4 regions of the Brucella oryzae genome follow, and region 1 is predicted to be linked to each of the others. Evidence: riboswitches for the same ligand, from Rfam matches in the RefSeq annotation. Region 1 holds a riboswitch; each other region holds the start of a gene.

Region 1 (4,308 bases):
GAAGGCAAGCGCCAGAGTGGCGATCAGGCCCGCAATGAACGAGCCGATGGCTGCTGTTGCAAGCGCTGGCCCGCCACGTCCGGCGCGTGCCATCTTGTTGCCCTCCAATGCGGTGACGATGGAGGCGCTTTCGCCCGGCGTATTCAGGAGGATCGATGTGGTCGAGCCGCCATACATGCCGCCGTAATAGATGCCCGCAAACATGATGAGGGAGCCGGAGGGGTCGAGCTTGTAGGTAACGGGCAGAAGGAGCGCGACGGTCAGCGCCGGGCCGATGCCAGGTAGCACACCAACGGCTGTGCCGAGCGTGACGCCGATTAACGCATACAGAAGATTCGATGGTTCAAGCGCCACCAGAAGCCCGTTGGCGAGAAGTGCGACAGTATCCATAATGGCATTTAGCCTTTAAAGCATTTCCAGCAAAAATGCGAAGCGGTTTTGCGTAGGATAATGCGACAAAACAAGGACTTAGGGCATTTCCAATGTTTCAGGGAATGCTCTAAACGAATTGTTCGAGCCAGCCGGACGGCAGCGATAGCTGCAGGCCGCGCGCAAAGATGAACCAGATCACGAAGGCGAAGACGATGCCGACGGGAACGCTGATCCAGAACTTGCGATAGCCGAAGCCACGGGCGGTTGCTGCGAAAAGCAGGCCGGTGGATAAGGAAAAGCCGACAGTCTTCATCGTCAGCATCTGGATGGCCAGACCGCCGATGATCCATGCCATCGGAGCAATTTCCTGATGCTCGCGCTCGGGAAAATCACCGCGAAGCGCCTCGAATACGGTCCATATGGCGAGGCCGAACAATCCGGCGGCAACGACATAAGGAACGGTTTTGGGCCCGACCGGCGAATAACTCGTCACGTCGTTGCCGTAGGTTGTCGACCATGCAATGGCAATGGCGACGGCTGCAAGAACGAGAGCGATGACAAGGGCGGCGAAATCTGGCGCCGCCCCTTCCGGGCGGCGCTTTTCCTGCGGTTCTGTTCCGGTCATTTGACGAGGCCGATTTCCTTGAGGATGGTCTCAGTCGCGGCGACGTCCTTGGCCAGCTGCTCCTTGAATGCCGGACCGGCGAGATAAGTATCCGCCCAGCCCTTGTCTTTCAGAGCCTTCTGCCAGGATTCGGACTTCACCATTTTCTCGATATCGGCATTGATGGCAGCTTCCTGTTCGGCAGTGATGCCGGGAGCCGCACCCACCATGCGCCAGTTCTGGATCGAAACATCTACGCCGCCTTCCTTGAAGGTCGGTGCGTCGATGCCTTCCACGCGCTCGTCGCTCGAAATGCCGATGATACGCAGCGTACCGGCCTTGATCTGGGCTTCGAATTCGCCGTAGCCGGAAATGCCAACAGTCACCTGATTGCCGAGAATGGCCGCCAGTGCTTCGCCGCCGCCGGAGAAAGCGATGTAGTTGACCTTTGTCGGGTCGACGCCTGCCGCCTTGGCAAAGAGGCCGGCGGTGATGTGGTCGGTGCCGCCCGCAGAACCGCCGCCCCACGAAACGGAGCCCGGATCAGCCTTCAGCTTTGCGGCAAGATCGCCAAGATTCTGGATGTCGGAAGATGCCGGTACGACGATGGCTTCATACTCGCCGGTGAGGCGTGCAATCGGCGTGATGGCATCGAGTGTCACCGGCGACTTGTTGGTCAAGATAGCGCCGACCATGACATAGCCGCCAACGATGAGCTGGCTCGGGTCGCCCTTGTTCTGGTTCACGAACTGCGCGAGGCCGATGGTGCCGCCAGCGCCCGGAACGTTGATGACCTGAACGCTGCCGGAAATCTTTTCGTCCTGAAGCGCGCTCTGCATTGTGCGCGCCGTCTGGTCCCAGCCGCCGCCAGGTGCTGCAGGCGCCAGCACTTTGTAGTCTTCTGCAGAAGCAGAGCCTGCCATCGCCAACGCCGCCACCGACGTCAGGGCCAGAATAAATCTACGCATATGTCCTCCCAGATAGAATGTATGCCGCCTTCCGGCGGACCTCCCCAAAGTCCCGCTCCTCTAGCGGGAGTTGTCTACATGGATATTGCCCAAAACAAATTCAATAGGCCAGCGTAAGCGACAATAGTTTGGCTGCAATTTAAGTAACTAGCTTTCGAAACAATTGAAAACTGCGCGCTGGAAATAGCCGTCGAGACCTGCTTGACGGTGACAACGGGCTAACGTAATAGTGTAACGACGGTTCCCCGACCGAGAGTGAAGGGGATTAATAGGGAACACGGTGAGGACGACCCGAAAAGGGGCCAAGACCGTGGCTGCCCCCGCAACTGTAAGCGGATTGCCGTTCATCCTCGTGACGTTCAAAGCGTCATGCCACTGTGCCGGAGAAGCGCGGGAAGGCAGATGAACAGCAGATATTCGTGAGCCAGGAGACCTGCCGTCTAGTGTTGTCCATTGTCACGGGCGGGGATGCCCGGAGCAGGAGCCGGTTATGACAGATTTCCGCGTCGCAGGACGCTTCCTCCCATCGTCATCGCATGATTTCGGTATGATCCCGGATATGCCTGTTCGTCTTCCGCGCCGGATTTTATCCGCCGCCTGACAGGGCGTCTTTCTCTCATCATTTCGGGGACTTTCATGAATATTCTCGGCAAGATGCCGTTTCGCGCCGCCTTTTGCGCGGCTGCATTTTTTCTCGCAGGCGGATTGGCCGCCCAGGCGGCGGAAACGCAATATCCGCTGACGCTGAAGAATTGCGGTCGGGAGGTAACCTTCAACCATGCACCCACCCGCGCCGTTGCAGTCGGACAAAGCAGCGCAGAAATTCTTTACAGCCTCGGCCTTGGCGACAAGGTTGTCGGCACGGCGGTGTGGTTCGGGCCTGTTCTCAAAGGCTTTGAAGAGGTAAATTCCAAGGTAAAGCGGCTCGCCGATAACGATCCGAGCTTCGAAAGCGTTCTGGCACAGAAGCCGGATATCGTGACGGCGGATTTCCAGTGGCATGTCGGCCCGGCGGGTATCGTGGCAAAGCCTGAACAGTTCGAGGAGCTGGGCATCCCGGCCTATACCTCGCCATCCGATTGCGTTGGCAAGGACAATTCCGGCGGCGGCGACGGCGTTCGTACAGCAGCGTTCAAGATGGGTATCGTCTATCAGGAAATCACCGAACTGGCGGAAATCTTCAATGTGCAGGACCGGGGCGAAAAACTCGTCGCCGATCTGAAGGCGCGCGAAGCGGCTGCGCGCGAAAAGGTTGGGTCTGCTGGCGGTAAGCTTTCCGCCGTTGTCTGGTTCTCCAGCACGCAGGTCGATGCCGATCCCTATGTTGCAGGCAAGTTCGGCGCGCCCGCCTATATTCTTTCGGTGCTTGGCATCAAGAATGTGATCGACAGCGAGGAAGAATGGCCGACGGTCGGATGGGAAACGATTGCAAAATCGAACCCTTCGATGATCGTGGCTGCGAAACTGGATCGCCGTCGCTATCCGGCTGACGACATTGCCGTCAAGCACCAGTTCCTCGAGAACGATCCGGTCACGAAGCTGATGCCTGCGGTCAAGGACAAGTATGTCTTCGACATGGATGCACAGTCGATGAGCACGTCGCTTCGCGTGATCGAAGGCATCGAAACGCTAGCTGCCGACATTGCCGCCTCGGGCCTGAACAAGTGACGGTTCGGGCGGCGACAACAGGCTTCAAACAGAAGGGAAGGGCACGCTCCGGCGTGTTCTTCCTGGCCTTTTCGCTTGTCCTGCTTCTTCTTGCCCTTTGGCTCGGAGCGGCGATAGGCGAAACGGCAATACCGCTTGATGTGGTCGCGAAGACCGTGGCCAATCGGGTGTGGAATGCCGGGTATCCGCTCGAACCCATCGATGAAGGGATCGTCTGGAGCTATCGCCTCAGCCGTGCGGTTATCGCGGCATGTTGTGGCGCGTCGCTCGCAATATCCGGTGTTATTCTGCAGTCGCTGCTTCGGAATTCGCTCGCTGATCCGTATATTCTGGGCATCTCCGCTGGTGCTTCGACAGGCGCTGTCGGCGTTGCTATTCTCGGCATAGGCGCTGGCGTGCTGACGCTTTCGCTGGGTGCGTTCATTGGCGCTATTGTTGCTTTCGGCCTCGTCTCCCTTCTGGCGTTGCGAGCGGGGCGCGGCAGCAGCGCGATCATCCTCGCAGGCATTGCGGGTTCACAGCTTTTCAATGCGCTAACGTCATTCATCGTCACAAAGGCTGCAAATGCCGAGCAGGCGCGCGGCATCATGTTCTGGCTTTTGGGTAATCTTTCCGGCGTGCGCTGGCCCGACGTCACACTTGCTCTGCCTGCCTGCCTGATTGGTCTGGCCATCTGCCTGTGGCATGCACGTGCGC
Region 2 (4,308 bases), on a different contig from region 1:
ACTGCAGTCAGAGCGCGGATGGAGGTCTCGATGGTCTTGCCGAAATCGGGCGAGTCCATTGCTGCTGCAATGTTGAGCGAACCCAGATTGCACGAAATATCCTTGCCGAGATGATCATAGGAAAGGTCTTCGCCGAAGATGCTCGCCTCACTCACCTGGAGGATTTCCGAACAGAGATTGCTCATGGTGATGCGTCCGTCGATCGGATTGGCGCGATTCACCGTGTCCTCGAACATGATATAGGGATAACCGGATTCGAACTGGATTTCCGCCAGCACCTGAAAGAACTCGCGCGCATTGATCTTCTTCTTGGTAATACGCGCCTCATCGACCATTTCCCGATATTTTTCGGTGACCGAAATCTCGGTCAGCGGTACGCCGTAAACCCGCTCCACATCATAGGGCGAGAAGAGGTACATATCCTCGTTATTCTTCGCGAGTTCGAAGGTAATGTCCGGAATGACCACACCAAGCGACAAGGTTTTGATACGGATTTTCTCGTCGGCGTTTTCCCGCTTCGTGTCGAGAAAACGCATGATATCCGGGTGGTGTGCGTGCAGATAGACAGCGCCAGCGCCTTGCCGCGCGCCGAGCTGATTGGCGTAGGAAAAGGAATCCTCAAGAAGCTTCATCACCGGAATGATGCCGGATGACTGATTCTGGATCTGCTTGATAGGGGCGCCCGCCTCGCGAATATTGGTAAGGCTCAAGGCCACCCCGCCACCCCGTTTCGACAATTGCAGAGCCGAATTGATGGAGCGGCCGATGGACTCCATATTGTCCTCGACACGCAGCAGAAAACACGAGACGAGCTCGCCGCGCTGTTTCTTTCCCGCATTGAGGAATGTAGGCGTCGCAGGCTGGTAGCGGCCTGAAATGATCTCTTCCATCAGATCGTGCGCAAGCTGCTCATTGCCGCGTGCCAGCGCCAGCGCCACCATGCAGACGCGGTCTTCATAGCGCTCCAGATAGCGCTTTCCGTCGAAGGTTTTCAGCGTATAGCTGGTGTAATATTTGAATGCGCCGAGAAAGGTCGGAAACCGGAATTTCTTCGCATAGGCTTCGTCGAAAAGATCGCGCACGAAATTGAAGGAATACTGGTCCAGCACGTCCTGTTCGTAATAACCTTCCGTCACCAGATAATCGAGCTTTTCCCGCAAGTTATGGAAAAAGACGGTGTTCTGGTTCACGTGCTGGAGGAAATATTGCCGCGCAGCCTGCCGGTCGCGATCAAGCTGGATTTTCCCCTCGTCATCATAGAGGTTCAGCATCGCGTTAAGCGCGTGATAATCCATCCCGTCCGAGGATTTTGACGGTGTGCTGCTGTTGGTAGTTGTCGCTAGAGGCGCATCCTGCACCGCTGGCCATGCCTCGCGCTCCCGGATCAGGGTCGTGTCTGCCGTGTCCAAAATCGTTCCATCCCGTTTTTGACATTGCCAATGTCCTCATCGGTTCCCAGAAGCTCGAAGCGGTAGAGATAGGGAACCTGACATTTGGCGGAGATAATGTTGCCGGCGATACAGAAAGCCTCGCCGAAATTGCTGTTTCCCGCGGCAATCACGCCGCGGATGAAAGAGCGGTTGCTCTCGTCGTTGAGGAAGCGGATCACAGGCTTGGGGACAGCGCCCTTGGAGCCGCCGCCACCATATGTGGGCGTCACGAGCACGAACGGCTCACGCACCTGCAATCCGCCTGAACCGTCCATCGGGATACGGTTCGACCGCATTCCAAGCCGCTCGACAAACCGATGCGTATTCTCCGATCGGCTGGAAAAATAGACGATCAGGCTCATGTGACCGCAGCCCTCAGGCGAGCGCGCTGATCATATCGGGCCGGAAGCCCGCCCAATGGGATTCACCCGCGACCACCACCGGCACCTGGCGATAACCCATGCCCTGAACGAGATGGAAAGCATCGGCATCGGCGGAAATATCGATGACTTCATATTCGATACCCTGGCGGTCGAGGGCGCGGGTGGTGGCCGTGCATTGGACGCAGGCGGGCTTGCTGTAAACGGTAACGTTCATTTTTTTCTCGCTGGTTGGGAGGACGCAAAGAGCCGTTCGCGCATCGCAAAATGCGCGTTGAAAGACACAAGACAGGGGATCGGCCAGCCGCAAATAAGCAGCCTGACCGCACAAACTATGCCGCGAAGGGAGGACCGGAACCGAAACTGAATAGACTGAACATGGACTTCACCCCGAAGTTATGAGCATTTCCAGCAAAAGTGCGAAGCGGCTTTGCTTAAGGTAATGCGTAAAAACAAAGCGGAAGTTCGGGGCAGCAATCGGCAAGGCAATAGTTTGCCACACATAATTGCGCGCCAACCGGACACCCCGCCCGTGGACGTACTCGTTCAAGGCAGGTCTCCTGGCTCACGGATCAACGTTCTGTCCGCCTTCCCAGCCAAAGCCAGTGACATGATGAACAGAACTCTCCGCTTACAGTTGCGGGGGCAGCTCCGGCATTGCCGCATCCATCATGGATGAAACGCACCGAATTCCCGTCTTAGCTTTCGATCCAACGAATCGAAAGAACCTAGAACACTATATATAGTAGCTGAAGTAAAAATCCCGTCAACGGGTAGTTGGCGGCAAAACGTAAAATGAGCGGGCCATTCTGGCAGCCCTGTGAATAGCAGGGATTATCGCTGTTTATCTTGCGGGTTTGATCGGTTTCGGTCTGAACTCCGATTTAATCGCCTTGAGCGCCATGCGGTCTACCAGCGTTGGGGCGATAAGTTTCAACCACCGCCCGAATCGCATCTGGCGCGTCATCAACACTTCACGCTTGCGCGCCTCCACGCCATCCAGCATCAACCGCACAGCTTCCTCGACGGGCATCATGTCATCTTCCCGCACACCGCTCGTTCCAAGAGCGGCACCGCTTGCACCATAACCGACTTTGCGAATGTCGGTTTTGACGACACCCGGATAGACGATTGTCACGGAAATACCGCTGGGGGTCAGTTCCGCGCGAAGCGCCTCGCAGAAGCCTGAGAGGGCGAACTTCGTTCCGCTATAGGCGGTGCGCCCCGGCACACCGATCAACCCGGCAACAGAAGAAACAGCAACGATCCGCCCCTTGCTGGCGGCAAGATGCGGAAGTGCAGCATGAATAGGCCAGACACTGCCCCAATAGTTCAACTCCATCAGGTCATGCATCCAATCGAGATCATCCGGCTTGATCTCGGCAAAATTGGCATGGGCCGACATGCCCGCATTCACAATCAGCGTATCGATGCGACCATAGGCGGAAACCGCCTTGTCGATCAGGGCGATGCAGGCAGCGCGATCCTTTACGTCGGTGGGTATCACAAGGGCCGAGCTGCCCAGTTGCCGCAATTCGGCGGCCAGATTTTCCAGATTTTCCACATTACGCGCAGCGAGCACAAGAGCAGCATTGGCGCGGTCACGCCGGGCAATCTGCCGTGCAGTTTCTGCACCTATTCCTTCCGATGCTCCCGTTATGATCGTCACATCCATGCGAGGCCCTCCCTGCCTGTCGATCCGATGACAGGCAAGGTACAGGCAGGGCAATCCGCGCGTCTAGTGATTTAGATCTTGCGCGATAGAATGGCGGCGATAGCGAGACCGCCGATCAGCGATATGTGTTCCAGTGCCACCGTCATATCCCGGAACGCCTCTTCTCCTTCTTTCGCCCAGAACGGATGAGCGATGGGAATAGTAAAAATCGTAAAGACAGCAAGAGCACCACAAGCCAGCCAGGCGCCACGGTTGAGGATGATCATCAACGACCCGCCGATTTGCAGAAGCAGGGTGGCAGTGTTGAACAGCCAGCCAGGATAAAGTCCAAGACCTTCCATCTCTGCGGCATTGGCACCGAAATCGAAGAGCTTGGCCAGACCGCTAGACCAGAAAACGAAGGTGAGGACGATCCGCGCCAGCAAAAGACTGGCGCGGGACTCGAGAATATCAGCAATGAGACGCGGCATCGATCAGTCCTTTCCACCGGTAATCCGGATGACCTTGAATGCCACGGCAACCGCGATTGCTGGCGCGAGCGCGAAAATCACCGAAAGCCAGAGCGAGGCATTTGCCGCCCCCTCCACGCCGCCGGGCACGGCAATACCCGCAAAATTAGCTACCATGCCCGCGCAAGCCGTTCCGAAGGCGATAGCGAAGAGCTGCACGGTCGTCATTCCACCCGCCGCAAGATCCTGCTCGGTCGATGGAGCGCTCTGATAGACGCGCGTGACAAGGCTTGGCCAGGCAAGGCCGATCCCAAAACCGATCAGGATGAGCCCAAGGCAAACGGGCGCGAGCAGCGACCAGTTACCATTACCAT
Region 3 (4,308 bases), on a different contig from region 1:
TGTTCTAAGCGCAGCCGCATCCGAACCTGATCCGGGCTCGGTCAGGCAGTAGCTGGCAAGCGATTCCATCGATGTAAGCTTCGGCAGCAAGCGTTGGCGCTGTTCGTTGTTGCCGAAAGTGTCGATCATCCATGCGGCCATGTTATGGATAGAGACAAAGGCCGAAAATGCGGGGCACGCGGTCGCCAGCGCTTCAAAAATAAGCACTGCATCCAGCCGCTTGAGTGCTGAGCCACCGACATCTTCATGTACATAGATGCCACCCATGCCGAGCGGACCGGTCTCTTGTAGTACATCGACCGGGAAATGTTTGTCACGATCCCATTGCAATGCATATGGGGCAATGCGATCACTGGCGAAGGCTCGCGCCATATCCTGAATGGCAAGCTGATCTTCATTCAGTTCGAACTGGTTCTGGTCGGCAGCATCCATGGTTTCCTCCCTGTAGCACCGCAGCTCTTCCCCCGGACTAGATCATAACGGTGGAGGGCTGCCAACGCTCCATTGGAATAATGTTGCTCACATTTGTAATAAACTGATGCGCATTTTTGCATAGACGTTCGTCGCGTGCGGTCCCGTTGCCAGCGAGTTCAGTTTAAGCTAGGCAGCAGTTTATGGCACGCGCAATCATGTTTCAGGGAACGGGTTCGGACGTCGGCAAAAGTGTTCTTGTTGCCGGATTATGCCGCGTCGCACGTAACCGTGGTCTCAATGTTCGCCCTTTCAAACCCCAAAACATGTCTAACAACGCGGCGGTTAGCGACGATGGCGGTGAAATCGGCAGAGCTCAGTGGTTGCAGGCACTGGCTTGTGGTGTACCGTCGTCTGTTCATATGAACCCGGTGCTTCTCAAGCCGCAGACTGACATGGGTAGTCAGGTCGTCGTACAGGGGCAGGTGCGGGGCGAAGCGCGTGGGCGCTATTATCAGGAGTTGAAACCGCAGCTCATGGCGGCTGTCATGGAATCCTTTGCCAGGATCAGCCAAGGCGCGGACCTTGTGCTTGTGGAAGGGGCGGGGTCGTCAGCTGAAATCAACCTGCGGGCTGGCGATATCGCCAATATGGGATTTGCCACGCAGGCCGATGTCCCGGTCGTTCTCGTTGGCGATATAGACAGGGGCGGCGTTATCGCTTCTCTCGTCGGCACGCACACTATTCTTTCCCAACAGGACCGCGCCATGGTTCGCGGATTTCTGATCAACAAGTTCCGGGGCGATATCTCGCTTTTTGATGACGGGCTGGCTGCCATTACCCAGTTTACCGGCTGGCGTTCTTTCGGCGTGGTTCCGTGGCTGAAAGCAGTATCGCGACTGCCAGCCGAGGATTCGGTTGTTCTTGAGCGTGCAGTACGCGGAAAAAAGAAGTCACTCGTGGTTGCGGTGCCTATGTTGCCGCGCATCGCCAATTTCGATGATCTTGATCCGCTAAAAACTGAATCGGATGTAGAAGTAGTCATGGTGCCGCCTGGATCGAGTATTCCCGGCGATGCGGGCCTTGTCATTCTGCCGGGAACAAAGTCTACGATAGCCGATATGCAGGCGGTTCGTGACAATGGCTGGGATCTGGAATTGTTTGCCCATGTGAAACGGGGCGGTTATGTGCTTGGTATCTGCGGTGGGTTCCAGATGCTTGGTCGCCACATCAGCGACCCGACCGGTATCGAGGGCCATGTGCGCGATATCGATGGGTTGGCGCTTCTCGATGTTGAAACGTTGATGGAACCTGAAAAAGTTGTCCGCAATGTGCAGGCGACCTCGATTCTCCATAATGTGCCGCTGGACGGATATGAAATTCATATCGGGCGCACGATCGGACAGGATATGGTGAGGCCATTTGCCCGTATTGGCGAGCATGATGATGGAGCGGTATCTCCAGATGGGCGGATCATGGGGACTTATCTTCATGGTGTTTTTAGTGCTGACGAGTTCCGTCGGAGATTTTTGCAGGGGCTTGGTGTGAGCGGTAGCCAGATGAGTTATCGTGCCAGTGTCGAGGCCGCGCTGGATGAACTGTCCGAGGAGCTGGAAGCCTGTCTCGATATCGATGCATTGTTTAATTTGAAATGAGGTAGTCAATCATCGGTCGCGATTGACGCCGATGGGGCGAAAGCCTAGTGTCAAAACCATGCAACAGGTCTTTGCCGGGACGAATCCCGGCGATACCAAAAAGGGAATGCGACGGACGGACCCAATCCGGGCGTCTTTATCGCAGCCGACCCCGCGACTGTAGAGCGGAGAGGGATGAAGCAAGCCGGGCAACCGGTAACCACTGGAAGCATTAAAGGCTTCTGGGAAGGTAGCTTCAATCCCCGCGACCCGTGAGCCAGGAGACCTGCCTGTTGCGTGAAGGCATAGAGCCTGAACCCCATGGGAGGTTTTTCCCTGCTGCCTGCACGGAGGTTGTCATGGCTGCACGTACTCAAGATTCTGTTTCCAGCACACTCGCAATGCCGCTTGCTGCCCGTCTGGGCACAGCTGTCGTTTCTCTGCTTCTCGGCGCGTTCCTGATTTACGGCGTAGGGCTTGCCCATTCCGATACGCTGCACGATTCAGCACACGATACGCGCCATTCTTATGGTTTTCCCTGCCACTGAGCAGCCTAACCTTTTTGAGAATTGAAGTTGAGCAAGGCTCGATGGCGGACGGCCATCGGCGCGAAATTGCTATTGAGGGACAGAAATGTTGATCCGTTATTTGTTGGCGACGCTTGCTGCCGGTCTTTTGGCCGGGCTGTTGATTACTCCAGCCATGTATTTGAAGACAGTACCGTTGATCCTGCAGGCCGAAACCTATGAAGATGCTGGCGGTGGTCACAGCCATGGCGAGGCGGAAGCCACGCCGCATGAACATGGTGCCACTGCCGCAGATGCTGAAGTAGAAGGAGCCGAACTGCCGTTCGGACGGTTGGGCAATACAATCCTTGCGAATCTCGTGGCAGGCGCGGGTTTTGCCTTGCTGCTCGGTGGCGTGGCCTTGCTTCTCGGGCGTCGCATTACGGCGCAGAACGGCATCTATTGGGGTGTTGCTGGCTTTTTTGCAGTCGCCTTTCTGCCCGCGTTGGGATTGTCACCGGAATTGCCGGCAATGCCGGCGGCCGATCTGGCCGAACGTCAGCTATGGTGGATTGCAACCGTGGTGCTGAGCGGTCTGGGGCTCTATCTCATCGTTTTACGCCAGGAAATCTGGGCGAAGATTCTTGGGCTAGTGCTGATTATGGCTCCGCATCTCTATGGTGCACCGCATCCGGAAGATATTTCGTCTCCCATTCCCGCGCTGCTTGCGTCGCAATATGCGGTCGCATCGCTGGCGACCAACCTGTTTATGTGGGCGGTGATCGGCCTCGCGCTCGGCTGGTTCATCCAGCACTATGCGTCGTCCGAGATTGAGGGTTGATGAAAATGGCTTCGCCGGGAAAATCGGTTCTGGTCCTTGGCGGAGCCCGTTCGGGCAAGTCATCCTATGCCGAGAAGATGGTCGTGTCCTCGGGGCTTCAGCCGCTCTATCTGGCAACAGGACGCGCCTTCGACAAGGAAATGGAAAGCCGCATAGCCATTCACCGCGACCGCCGTGGTTCAGAATGGCAGACGGTAGAGGAGCCGCTCGATCTCATTGGCGCACTAACATTGCATGTTGCTGCGGATCGGTTCGTGCTGGTTGATTGTTTGACCCTGTGGCTGACCAATCTGATGATGGCCGAGCGCGATATAGCAACTGAGACGGCAAGTCTTGTCGCTATGCTGCCGGACCTTGCCGGGTCTGTGGTTTTTGTTTCGAACGAAGTTGGACTTGGGATCGTGCCGGAAAATCGCATGGCACGGGAATTTCGCGATCATGCAGGCTTTCTGCACCAGGCAGTGGCCGCGGTTGCGGATGAAGTTTATTTCATGGCGGCAGGGCTGCCGCTCAAGATGAAGGGATAAATCGATGCAGGGACAGAAAATTCCCGCAACAGTCATCACCGGTTTTCTCGGATCGGGCAAAACGACGATGATCCGCAACCTGCTGGAAAACGCTGACGGAAAACGCATCGCGTTGATTATCAATGAGTTCGGTGATCTCGGTGTCGATGGCGGTATTCTGAAAGGTTGCGGTATCGAAGCATGCCGTGAAGAAGATGTGATTGAACTCAATAATGGTTGTATCTGCTGCACCGTTGCCGATGATTTCATCCCGACCATGACCAAGCTTCTGGATCGCGCTGATCGTCCAGATCATATTGTGATCGAGACCTCCGGCCTGGCATTGCCGCAGCCACTCGTCGCCGCATTCAACTGGCCGGAAATCAAGACGCAGGTAACCGTCGACGGTG
Region 4 (4,308 bases), on a different contig from region 1:
GATCGAGAACAATCAGCGACCCATTACTGTCCAGGTACTATTGCGCATGAATGCAGCTTTCGGGATCGATGTTCAGCTTTTCTCCGGGCAAGATGATGGACGCATGATCGGAGAGTTGAGACAGGTATTCTCAAACCCGCTGCTAGGCGAGACGGTCAGCAACAGTGAGATCAGGGAGATTGCCAGCAATATGCCAGCTGTGGGGCGCACTGTTCTCCAGCTTTACAAGCAGATGCGAAAGGCGATTGAGCAGTCGGAGGCGCTCGCTATGCGTCTGGGTGATCCAAGGCAATCGTCATTGGAGCCCTTTCCTTCCATGCCTTATGAGGAAGTCCGCGACTATTTTTATGCGAGAAGCAATCACATCGCCGAACTCGATCTCTGTGCAGAGAAACTGGCTGGAGAACTTGGCATGCAAATTGGGCGATTTGATCAAGCCCTCGTGGAACGCCTCCATAATCTGCATTCCGTCTCGGTAAAGTATGATCAGTCCTTTGATTATCAAAGCTCATTGAGGCGTTTTGATCCGGCGTCCCGAACTCTTACGCTGTCCAATACGCTTTCTCCCGGACAGTCTGCGTTTCAGATGGCGACGCAATTGTGCTTCCTTGAACAGGCCGGGTTGCTCGACACTCTGACGGGGAAGGCAGGGTTCTCCAGCTCAGAAGCCGTTGCTCTTGCCCGCATTGGCCTCGCCAATTATTTCGCTGGCGCGCTGATACTGCCTTATAGGGCCTTCCTGCAATCGGCCGAACAATTGCACTACGATATTGATCTGCTCGGCCAGCGATTTGGGGTGGGTTTTGAAACCATTTGCCATCGGCTGAGCACCTTGCAACGACCGGGTGCGAATGGAGTACCATTCTTCTTTGTTCGCGTTGACAGGGCAGGCAATATCTCCAAGCGGCAGTCTGCAACAGATTTCCATTTCTCCAGAATAGGCGGCAGTTGTCCTCTTTGGACAGTATACGATGCGTTTTCTTCGCCGGGCCGGATTTGCACCCAGATTGCTGAAATGCCGGATGGACGGGCTTATCTGTGGGTTGCAAGAACGGTCACACATCATCATGGCGGATATGGTGCGCCGGACAAGACTTTTGCCATTGGATTGGGATGCGATCTCAGGGATGCGGAGCGTCTGGTTTATTCAAAGGGCCTGGTTCTGAACGATCTGAGTGCGCGAACCATGATTGGTGTGGGTTGCAAGCTGTGCGAGCGCCGCGAATGCAGCCAACGCGCCTTCCCCCCGATAAGCCATGAAATGCAAATCAGCGATAATGTTGCAGCGATTTCACCCTATGCGGCGAGCTGACGTAAAGGGGCATTTCTGACCCCTTTTGCCACTCCTTGATAAAAACTGAAAAAGAGCCCGTTTATTCGATAAAAGGGGAATGCAATGGATCTGGCAGATTTATTGGAACTGATAGAGATTATGGAAAAACGCCGCGTATCCAGCCTCGTTTATTGACCTGATGCGAAAGGTTTCGTTCAATGAAAACCGGATGTTGATGGAGGAAAAGTTTCAGGTGTTTTTCAATGGAAGTTTTGTAATAGGGCGCTGCTTACAATCCGGTATTGAAGTCTCATTGGATGAGGAAATTTTTGCGCTGGATGTGTTCATTCCACGAAAGACGCCAGCTCGACGCAGTTTTCGTAGAGCAGTCAACATATTAAAGAGCAGTTTTCAAACCGATGATAGGAACGTATTCTTATTCCATCCCACCGATAGTGAGTTGGGGTTATTCCTTGACAAGCTCCGCAGGATTGATCGTCGGGTCAGCGCAATTATCAACGCTCCGCTATCCAGCCGTTCGGTTGAAAATTTTCTCAATATCTCTGCCGAAGAATGCCGACGCTGGACAAAATCTGGCAAACTTCCAGGCCCAACAAAGGTTGCATCATCGCGGACAAAGAAGTCTTTTACCGTAACACTTTACCCTCCCTCTCTAATTCAGAATCTGGTCGTCCATCCTCATATCATCGAGGATTGGCGTCGCGAGGAGTTGGCTGATCCCGGAGAAATGTTTGCAAGGCTTGAGGCGGACTGATTTCCAAGTCGAAATGGCGTTTGGGCAGGCCTGACGATTAACTGCGATTTGCTCAAACATTGCTTGACTGATCAGGGAACAAAAACCTAGTGATCATTTCACGGTTCCTGGCGATGAGAATTGCCGGGATTAAAAGGGAACACGGTGAGGACGACCCGAATGGGGCCAAATCCGTGGCTGCCCCCGCAACTGTAAGCGGAGACCGTTCATCCGAGTGACGCTTTGTTTTTCGAGCGTCATGCCACTGCGAAAGTGGGAAGGCAGATGAGCAGTGCAAACTCTGTGAGCCAGGATACCTGCCGTATCAAACCGTCCAACTTCACGAGCGGGGAAGCTCGGAAAGGATCATTATGATCGCTTGCTACATCCTCCCAAAAGCTGCTCCGCTCAATTCATTGGTGGCGATGCACTCACATCTCCGCGAAAGGAAAGACTGTGCGCTTTAAATCTCTCGTTCTTGCTTTGGCGACGGCCTCTTTGCTGGCAACCGCAGTAACACCTTCATTTGCCGACAAAACCCGATATCCACTGACGCTCAAGAATTGTGGGCATGACATCACATTCAAGCAGGCTCCTAACCGTGTGGTTTCGGTTGGTCAGAGCTCGACTGAAATACTCTATCTCCTTGGCGTTGCTGAAAAAATTGTCGGAACGGCGTTGTGGATCGGGCCAGTTCTTCCCGGATTTGAAGAGCTGGACAAGAAAGTTCCACGTCTTGCGGATAACGATCCAAGCTTCGAAAGCGTCGTCGCAACGAAACCGGATATGATCGCCAATCAGTTTGAATGGCAGATCGGGCCACAGGGTGTTGTGGGGACGTCAGAGCAATTCGCGGAACTGAATATTCCAGTCTACACATCGCCTGCTGATTGCATTGGTAAGGACAATTCCAGCGGCGGCGATGGCTTGCGCACGTCAAAATTCTCGATGGACATGATCTATCAGGAAGTCTCCGATCTCGCCAAAATCTTCGACGTGCAGGAAAAAGGTGACAAGCTCGTAGCCGAACTGAAGGAGCGCGAAGAAAAGGCCAGAAACAAGATTGCCGGATTAAAAGGCGAAGCGTCGGCGGTCTTCTGGTTTTCCAGTGCCGAATTGGATATCGATCCCTACGTTGCGGGTCAGAGCGGAGCCCCCGGTTACATCATGTCGACGCTTGGGGTGAAGAACATTATCGCCAGCGAAGAAGAATGGCCAACAGTTGGCTGGGAAACCATTGCAAAAGCCAATCCGACGATCATTGTTGCTGGAAAGATGGAACGCCGTCGGTTCCCGGCAGATGATGTTGCAGTCAAGCTCAAGTTTCTCGACACGGATCCGGTCACAAACCTGATGCCTGCTGTCAAGGAGAAGCGAATAGTGGAGATGGATGCTCAGGCAATGAACCCGACGATCCGCACGATTGAAGGGATCGAAGTCCTGGCAGATGCGCTTGAAAAGGCAGGCTTGTCAAAATGAGCGGGCTTTCGAAAGTAGGAATTGTCCGAGCGACGGCCCTGGCATCTCTCTTGGTTATGAGCAATCACTTGCCTGCCTATGCGGAAACCATTGAAGTCAAGATGCTCAATCGTGGGCAAAATGGTAGCATGGTGTTCGAACCAGAGTTTGTCAGCCTGAAACCAGGCGACATTATTCAGTTCAGGGTCGGCAACAAGAGCCATAACGCGGCATCCATTCCGGGAATGTCTCCGGAAGGCTATGCCGGGTTCAAAGGCAAGATTGACCAAGAAATTGCTGTGACCTTTGATGAGGCTGGCTTCTATGGCATCAAGTGTTCGCCCCACATTGGTATGGGAATGGTGATGATCGTAAAAGTAGGCGATGCAGCCGTTACTCCTGATTTTATCCAGGCGGATTTACCCCAACGGGCCAAGAAGCGTTTTCAGGAGATACTGGATCGGGCAGGCGAGAAACCGCAGTAGTCTTGAAACCACGAGATACCTCGTGTCGGTTTCCGGCACGAGGTCATTTTTGGAATTTAAGACTGCGCGGAAACCCTGTAATTTCCCAAATGAGGAGGCTCAAGGGTGAATTTTAGTTCGCTGCGTCGGTCAATGTGCGGCACTTTTATTGGATCTCTTTTGGGTGGGATTCAGATTTGCTTATCGAAATCGACACAAGTGTCGACACGAGATCCTGCCAGATAGGAAAAGCGTCCGAAATCCTTATATCCCAATGCTCTCCAGAAACGGAGCGTATTTGTCGCCTCTGCATCGGCATGCAAGTAACATTTATGGTATCCTAGCTCATACGCATCAGT

The links. Region 1 has a riboswitch for cobalamin ahead of JNC70_RS01585 (ABC transporter substrate-binding protein). Riboswitches for the same ligand answer to the same signal wherever they lie in the genome.
Region 2: it holds a riboswitch for cobalamin, as region 1 does, so the genes downstream of both, nrdH (glutaredoxin-like protein NrdH) here and JNC70_RS01585 (ABC transporter substrate-binding protein) in region 1, are expected to answer to the same signal.
Region 3: it holds a riboswitch for cobalamin, as region 1 does, so the genes downstream of both, JNC70_RS08600 (CbtB domain-containing protein) here and JNC70_RS01585 (ABC transporter substrate-binding protein) in region 1, are expected to answer to the same signal.
Region 4: it holds a riboswitch for cobalamin, as region 1 does, so the genes downstream of both, JNC70_RS15995 (ABC transporter substrate-binding protein) here and JNC70_RS01585 (ABC transporter substrate-binding protein) in region 1, are expected to answer to the same signal.

The regions. Positions count from the first base shown of each region.
Region 1 is NZ_JBHEEO010000001.1:343,763-348,070, reverse strand. Features, by position in the region: gene JNC70_RS01600 (tripartite tricarboxylate transporter permease) at 1-390, opposite strand, end outside; gene JNC70_RS01595 (tripartite tricarboxylate transporter TctB family protein) at 500-997, opposite strand; gene JNC70_RS01590 (Bug family tripartite tricarboxylate transporter substrate binding protein) at 994-1,944, opposite strand; cobalamin riboswitch at 2,166-2,399, shown strand; gene JNC70_RS01585 (ABC transporter substrate-binding protein) at 2,581-3,612, shown strand; gene JNC70_RS01580 (FecCD family ABC transporter permease) at 3,609-4,308, shown strand, end outside.
Region 2 is NZ_JBHEEO010000003.1:152,887-157,194, reverse strand. Features, by position in the region: gene nrdE (class 1b ribonucleoside-diphosphate reductase subunit alpha) at 1-1,409, opposite strand, end outside; gene nrdI (class Ib ribonucleoside-diphosphate reductase assembly flavoprotein NrdI) at 1,385-1,792, opposite strand; gene nrdH (glutaredoxin-like protein NrdH) at 1,806-2,027, opposite strand; cobalamin riboswitch at 2,344-2,557, opposite strand; gene JNC70_RS04190 (SDR family oxidoreductase) at 2,655-3,485, opposite strand; gene JNC70_RS04185 (DoxX family protein) at 3,557-3,955, opposite strand; gene JNC70_RS04180 (MFS transporter) at 3,959-4,308, opposite strand, start outside.
Region 3 is NZ_JBHEEO010000006.1:208,880-213,187, forward strand. Features, by position in the region: gene JNC70_RS08590 (isobutyryl-CoA dehydrogenase) at 1-432, opposite strand, end outside; gene JNC70_RS08595 (cobyric acid synthase) at 615-2,066, shown strand; cobalamin riboswitch at 2,115-2,353, shown strand; gene JNC70_RS08600 (CbtB domain-containing protein) at 2,405-2,593, shown strand; gene JNC70_RS08605 (CbtA family protein) at 2,679-3,392, shown strand; gene cobU (bifunctional adenosylcobinamide kinase/adenosylcobinamide-phosphate guanylyltransferase) at 3,398-3,919, shown strand; gene cobW (cobalamin biosynthesis protein CobW) at 3,924-4,308, shown strand, end outside.
Region 4 is NZ_JBHEEO010000016.1:26,101-30,408, forward strand. Features, by position in the region: gene JNC70_RS15985 (short-chain fatty acyl-CoA regulator family protein) at 1-1,312, shown strand, start outside; gene JNC70_RS15990 (hypothetical protein) at 1,503-2,048, shown strand; cobalamin riboswitch at 2,133-2,366, shown strand; gene JNC70_RS15995 (ABC transporter substrate-binding protein) at 2,511-3,506, shown strand; gene JNC70_RS16000 (pseudoazurin) at 3,503-3,970, shown strand; gene JNC70_RS16005 (GNAT family N-acetyltransferase) at 4,141-4,308, opposite strand, start outside.